3 regions of the Terrabacter sp. LjRoot27 genome follow, and region 3 is predicted to be linked to each of the others. Evidence: riboswitches for the same ligand, from Rfam matches in the RefSeq annotation. Region 3 holds a riboswitch; each other region holds the start of a gene.
What was found. A riboswitch is a leader RNA that binds a small molecule or an ion and turns the genes downstream of it on or off. The one in region 3 is predicted to bind S-adenosylmethionine.
Positions count from the first base shown of each region.

Region 1: it holds a riboswitch for S-adenosylmethionine, as region 3 does, so the genes downstream of both, ACSQ2D_RS08325 (aminotransferase class V-fold PLP-dependent enzyme) here and metX (homoserine O-acetyltransferase MetX) in region 3, are expected to answer to the same signal.
Region 2: it holds a riboswitch for S-adenosylmethionine, as region 3 does, so the genes downstream of both, ACSQ2D_RS14365 (bifunctional o-acetylhomoserine/o-acetylserine sulfhydrylase) here and metX (homoserine O-acetyltransferase MetX) in region 3, are expected to answer to the same signal.

Region 1 is NZ_CAXUSS020000001.1:1,786,042-1,788,296, forward strand. It holds gene ACSQ2D_RS08325 (aminotransferase class V-fold PLP-dependent enzyme) at 1-968, opposite strand, end outside; SAM riboswitch class IV at 1,005-1,130, opposite strand; gene ACSQ2D_RS08330 (DNA translocase FtsK 4TM domain-containing protein) at 1,418-2,255, shown strand, end outside.
Region 2 is NZ_CAXUSS020000001.1:3,088,069-3,090,323, reverse strand. It holds gene ACSQ2D_RS14365 (bifunctional o-acetylhomoserine/o-acetylserine sulfhydrylase) at 1-1,300, opposite strand, end outside; SAM riboswitch class IV at 1,391-1,510, opposite strand; gene ACSQ2D_RS14360 (HNH endonuclease signature motif containing protein) at 1,741-2,255, shown strand, end outside.
Region 3 is NZ_CAXUSS020000001.1:2,775,932-2,778,186, forward strand. It holds gene metX (homoserine O-acetyltransferase MetX) at 1-1,245, opposite strand, end outside; SAM riboswitch class IV at 1,261-1,376, opposite strand; gene ACSQ2D_RS12965 (DUF4192 domain-containing protein) at 1,520-2,255, opposite strand, start outside.

The DNA of each region.
Region 1 (2,255 bases), 990 kb from region 3:
TCGATCGCCTCGCGGTGGCGGCTGATCGTCGAGCACGCCGCGGCGAGCGCGATGGCGCCGATGACGTTGGGGCTGCCGCCCTCGTGGCGGGCCGGGCCGGTCGCCCACGTCGTGCCGTCCTCGGTCACCGAGCGCGTCGCGCCGCCGCCGAGCAGGTAGGGGTTGCCGGCGTCGAGCCAGTCGGAGCGCCCGGCGAGGACGCCTGCGCCGTAGGGGGCGTACGTCTTGTGCCCCGAGAACGCGACGTAGTCGGCGTCCCACGCGGCGAGGTCGATGGTGCGGTGCGCCGAGAGCTGGGCCGCGTCGACGGCGATCCGGGCTCCGTGCGCGTGGGCCAGCGCGGCGAAGCGCTCGACGGGCCAGACCTCACCCGTGACGTTCGAGGCGGCCGCGACGACGACGAGGCGGTGGCGCGACGGGTGGTCGGCCAGTGCCTCCTCGAGCAGGGCGTGCGCGTCCTCGACCGTCTGCGGGACGGGGAGGCGCACGGTGCGGAAGCGGCCCCACGGCAGCAGGGTCGAGTGGTGCTCGGTGCCGAAGACGAAGACCGTCGTGCGGCTCGGCAGCGCCTTGCTCAGCAGCGCCCAGGAGTCGGTCGTCGTCCGGGTGAAGACGACCGAGTCGCCCTCGCGCGCGCCGACGAAGGAGGCGACCTCCGCGCGGGCCTGCTCGTACCACGCGCTCGTCAGCCGCGAGGCGAAGCCGGCGCCCCGGTGGACGGAGGAGTAGGTCTCGAGGGCACGGTCGACGGCCCCCTTGACCGTCTCGAGCGCCGGCGTCGAGGCCGCGTGGTCGAGGTTGGCGTATGCCGTGTCGCCGTGCAGCGTGGGCACGCGCAGTCCCGCGCCGACGACGGTGGGCAGCGTGCGCGCCTCCGGCACGACGTGCAGGGCGCGGGTGCGCACGAGCGGTGCGGGGGAGCCTCCACAGAGGGAGGCGGCGGGGTGCGTCGAGGGAAGGACCGACATGGGAGTGCTCCTGGGTCATGGGACCCACCTCGTGCAGGTCCGCGCTTGCCGACCTCGAGGACGCATGCGGACCGAGGGCGGCCTGGTCGTCACCCGGAGCACCCCACCGCGGAGGAGGGTTGCTGGCCAGCGAGCCGGGGCTTGTCACTGGCACTCATGACCTGCGCAAGACCATAGGCGGGACGGTCGCCGGCTGTCCACCGGTCGCTCCCCGGGTGTCGCGATCTGAGACGCCGCCCGGCCCGAGGTGCGCCCGCGGCACCCGACGACGGTCCCCACGGTGCGCGGGAGGTGCGCCCACGGCACCCGACGACGGTCCCCACGGTGCGCGGGAGGTGCGCCCACGGCATACGAGAGCCCTGTGAGCCCTGGAGAGCGCTGTCCGACTGATCGGTCCTGTTGCGCGTGTGACGCGTGAGTTCATCGGTGCGTTGACGTACGGTGCCAGCATGGCGTCACGTCCGTCCACCAGCCAGCGCTCGAGCTCCGCCGCGGCCACCCGCGCCAAGGGATCCGCGGGCAGCGCCTCGTCACGCCCTCCGGCAGCACGCGGTGGTAGGCCGGCGCAGCGCAAGCCCGCTGCCCGCAAGCCCGCCGCCAAGACGGCGTCCAAGACCCGGGGCGGAGGCCTCCCCTTCCCGCTCGGCGCGATGCGCAACACGTGGATGGGGGTCTCGCACATGGCCGGGGGAGCGGTGCGCCGCGTCGGCCACAGCGCCGCCGACCTCGAGCCCGAGCACCGTCGCGACGGCATCGGCTTCGCCCTCATCGCGCTCGCCGTCGTCGTCGCCGCCCGTGAGTGGTGGGGCGTCTCCGGCACCTTCGGCCAGGTCGTGCACGCCGTCTTCGCCGGCACCTTCGGCCGCGTCGCGTACGCCGTCCCGCTCGTGCTGCTCGCGCTCGGCCTGCGCATGCTGCGCGCCCCCCAGGACGACGCGGCGACCAACCGCATCGTCGTCGGCACCATCGCCCTGACCTTCGCCGCGTGCGGTCTGTCGCACCTCGCCGACGGCATCCCCAACCCGCCCGACGGCGCCGACGGCATGCGCGCCGCCGGTGGCATCCTCGGCTTCCTCGCGTCGAGCCCCCTCGCGGCGGCCGTCTCGACCTACGGGGCGCTCGTCCTGCTCATCCTGCTCGGGCTCTTCGGCCTGCTCGTCATCACGGCGACGCCGGTCAACATGATCCCGACCCGCATGCGGCAGCTGCGGGCCCTCGTCATCGACCGCGACCACGTCGACGAGCAGCCCGACGAGGCGCTCGACGCCCCGGCCGCCGCGGTCAAGC
Region 2 (2,255 bases), 310 kb from region 3:
TGAAGCCCTGCTCGAGGTCGGCGACGATGTCGTCGATGTGCTCGATGCCGACCGAGAGGCGCACGAGGCCCGGGGTCACGCCGGCGGCCAGACGGTCCTCGTCCGGGCCCTGGGAGTGCGTCGTCGACGCGGGGTGGATGACGAGCGAGCGCACGTCACCGATGTTGGCGACGTGGCTGTGCAGGGTCAGCGCCTCGACGAACTTCTTGCCCGCCTCGAGGCCGCCCGCGATCTCGAAGGAGAGCACGGCACCCGCGCCGCGAGGCGTGTACTTCTCCGCCAGGGCGTGGAAAGGACTGTCCGGCAAGGACGCCCACACGACCTTCTCGACCTGGTCGTGCCCTTGGAGGAAGGCTGCGACCTTGTGGGCGTTCTCGAGGTGGCGCTCGATGCGCAGCGACAGCGTCTCGATGCCCTGGGCGATGAGGAACGCGTTGAAGGGCGACGCGGCGGGGCCGAGGTCGCGCAGCAGCTGGACGCGCGCCTTGAGGATGAAGGCGAGGTTGGCCCCGAGGGGGCTGCCGACGCCGAGGTCGCGGGCGAAGACGAGCCCGTGGTAGCTCTCCTCCGGCGTGTTGTAGTTGGGGAACTTCTCCGGGTCGGCTCCGAAGTCGAAGGTGCCCGCGTCGACGATGACACCGGCGATCGAGGTGCCGTGGCCGCCGAGGTACTTCGTCGCGGAGTGCACGACGACGTCGGCTCCCCACTCGATCGGGCGGATGAGGTAGGGCGTCGCGACGGTGTTGTCGACGACGAGCGGGACCCCGTGCTCGTGCGCGAGGGCCGCGACGGCCTCGATGTCGAGGATCTCGCTCTTGGGGTTGGCGATGGTCTCGCCGAAGAGGAGCTTCGTGTTGGGCCGGATGGCAGCGCGCCACGAGTCGATCGACGTCGGGTCCTCGACGAAGCCGACCTCGATGCCGAACTTGGGCAGCGTGTGCTTGAAGAGGTTGAAGGTGCCGCCGTAGAGGCTGGGGGAGACGACGACGTGGTCGCCGGCCTCCGCGATGTTGAGCACGGCGAGGGTCTCGGCCGCCTGGCCCGAGGCGACGAGCAGGGCGCCGACGCCACCCTCGAGCGCCGCGATGCGCTGCTCGACGACGTCGGTCGTCGGGTTCATCAAGCGGGTGTAGATGTTGCCGAACTCCTTGAGCCCGAAGAGGTTCGCGGCGTGGTCGGTGTCGTTGAAGACGTAGCTCGTCGTCTGGTAGATCGGCAGCGCGCGGGCTCCGGTGGCGCTGTCGGGGGCCTGGCCGGCGTGGATCTGCTTGGTCTCGAAGGACCAGTTGGGCTCGGTCATCGGTCGTCCTGCTCTTCCTGGGTCGTGTCGCTGACCGGGGTCCCGTGTCACCGGGCCCCGTGCACCGACGGGTCGGTGCGGGAGAGAGGCTCTCCGCGCTTGCCCGCGCGCCGGGTGGCGTCGACGGGCCAGGTCCTCACCCGGGGCACCCCACCGCGGTTGGAGGGTTGCCGGCCAGCGAGCCGGGGCTTGTCGCTGGCGCTCATGACCTACCGGCGAGTGTACGTATGCGTGTCCGCCACGTGGGAGGGCGTGTCCTCATCGTGGACGCGTCGTCACCGGTGTGGGCGCCTGGCGCGTGTTGGGAAGTGCCGGCTCGGGTGGGATCGCTTGCAGGGCAGAGGAGTTCGTTGTCCACAGATGAGCCAGCGGGTCTTGCGAGTCTTTCGAACACGTGTTCTAATCGAGTGAAGGGAACGAGCGTCGAGAGGAGGGTCACCGTGCCGTTCACCCCGTCGCCGGCCGAGACCTCCGCTGTGCGCTCGGGAGGGCCCTGGCCGGTGCTGCGTGCCCGATGGTCCTCCGACCCGGACCACTGGGCGCGCACCCTCGACCCCGTCCTCGACCCGGTCCTCACGCAGCTGCGCGCGGGGCGCGGGCGGGCCCGAGCGGCGGCGGCGCTCGAGGGGCTGGCGCGGGCCGGGGAGCGGGTGCTCGCCGAGATCCAGGCGCTCGAGGTCGCCAAGGCCCGCCTCGAGGCCGACCTGCTCGCCGCGTACGGCGCACTGGCCACCATCGAGGCCCAGCAGATCCAGGCCCTGCCCGCCGGTGCCGCCGCCCGGGCGTCCTCGCGGGTCTCTCCCGAGCGGGTCGTCACCGAGGAGATCGCGCTCGCGACCGGCGTCGGGACCGGGGAGGTCGCCCGCCGGCTCACCCTGGCCACCGCACCCCGCCGGCACCGAGTCGTCCTGAACGCGCTGCGAGCCGGGCGGCTGTCGCTGCACCGCGCGCTGCA
Region 3 (2,255 bases):
GAGCGCGTCGCGGACGATGCGACCCACCTGGTCCTCCTCGATGAGGAAGCCGTCGTGCCCGAACTCGGAGGTGATGTGCGCGCGCCGCGACCCGGGAAGGGCCGCGTGAAGCTCGTCCGAGAGCCGGGGCGGGTAGAGGCGGTCGGTGTCGACCGAGACGATCGTGCAGTCGGCGCGCACGCGCTCGAGGGCGGCCTCGAGACCGCCGCGGTCGCGCCCGACGTCGTGGGAGTTCATCGCCTCGGTCAGCACGACGTAGGAGTTCGCGTCGAAACGCCGGGCCAGCTTGCCTGCGTGGTGGTCGAGGTAGGACTCGACGGCGAACCGTCCGCGGTCACCCGCACGCAGCGGGTCCTCGCCGAGCTGGGCCTCGCGTCCGAAGCGCGAGCCGAGCTCGGTCTCGGTGCGGTAGGTGATGTGGGCGATGCGCCGGGCGAGGCCCAGGCCGGTGTCGGGACGCGCGTGGCCCTCGTAGTAGTCGCCCCCGGCGAAGTCCGGGTCGTTGCGGATCGCGAGCAGCTGCGGCTGGCACCAGGCGATCTGGTCGGCGGTGGCGTACGCGGTCGACGCGAGCACGATGCAGCGGTCGACGTCGTCGGGGTGCGACACGGCCCACTCCACCGCGCGCATCCCGCCCATCGACCCGCCGACGACGGCTGCGAGGCGGCGGATGCCGAGCCCGTCGAGGAGGCGGCGCTCGACGGCGACCTGGTCGCGGACCGTGACGTAGGGAAACCTGCTCCCCCACGGCCGACCGTCGGGTGCGGGGCTCGCGGGGCCGGTGCTGCCCTGGCAGCCGCCGAGGACGTTGGACGCGATGACGAACCATCGGTCGGGATCGACCGGGCCGCCGGGGCCGATGAGGGCGTTCCACCAGCCGGGCGAGGCGTGTCCGTCACCGGCCTCGCCGATGACGTGGCTGTCGCCGGTCAGTGCGTGCTCGACGAGGATGACGTTGTCGCCGGCGTCGTTGAGCCGGCCCCACGTCTCGTAGGCGATGCGGACGTCGGGCAGCATGCCCCCGCGCTCGAGCTCCACCTCGCCGATGTCGGCGAACTGGCGCCGACCGACGGGGTCCCCGTCGCGCCAGGCGCCGTCGGGCCGGCGCGGCCCCGGGGTCATCGGGTCGACGTGGCTCGTCGCTGCACGGGCGGGCGCTGCTGCTGCGTCGCCGGTCTGGCCGGTGCCAGCGGTCGCGAGCCGCGCGGGTCGGCGCGTGCTCTGCTTCCGGTGGGTGACGGTCATCGGGGTACTCCTCGGTCCTCGCGCTTGCGCACACCCGGGGACAGGTGCGGCCTGGTCCTCACCCGGGGCACCCCACCGCGAAGGAGGGTTGCCGACCAGCGAGCCGGGGCTTGTCGCTGGTACTCATGACCTGGTCCAACCATACGCGAGGCCTCCGCCCGACGAGATCGACCGGTCCACGACATGGACTCCCGCGCCGCGGACCCGCCACGCCGGAGCGCGGCTGGGTCAGGCACACCGGCGGGGCCGGAGGCCGTGGTCGAGCGCGGCTGGGTCAGGCACACCGGCGGGGCCGGAGGCCGTGGTCGAGCGCGTCTCGCACGAGCGTGCCCAGCGAGTGGTCCGGCTCGAGCGCCAGGGCGTGGTCGACCGCGACACCGGCACGCGCGCCGTCGCCGCACCACCAGGCGAGCGAGGCGACGACCGACAGCAGCGGAGCAGCGTGGGCCGCCGGGGTGAGGCGACACACCTGCTCGAGGCGCGACAGGAGCAACCGGGGCGTCGCGGCCCCGTCCCAGTCGTCCCAGCCGGGCTCGCCTGCCGGCCCGTCGATGCCGTCCCACGCCTCGCGCTCGACCCGCTCGAGCAGGCCGGCGAGCGCGTCGAGCGCGTCCAGCTCGTCCAGCTCGTCCATCTCCCCGAGCTCGTCTCGCTCGTCCAGTGCGCGGCGGGCCGCGAAAGCGTCACTCTCGGGCACCTCGTCACCCTCCTCGTCGGCGTGCTCGCTGCCGTCCCCACCGGGACCCGTCCCAGCCGCAGCGGCCTCGCGGGCCAGCAGCTCGCGCAGGGCGCGCAGGGCGTCACGGTCGGGGTCGGGCAGTCGGGCCCCGACGTCGGCGCCTACCCCGCGGCCTGTCGCCCCACCACCACCGGTCCGCCCGGACGGCCACGGGACGTCGTCGAGATCGCCCGAGGCCGGGGCCATGCGCACGTCCGGCCCGAGCAGGAGCTCGAGCAGCACGGCGACGTCGTCGGAGCAGGTGTCGGTCGGGAGCATGCCCGGGCACAGC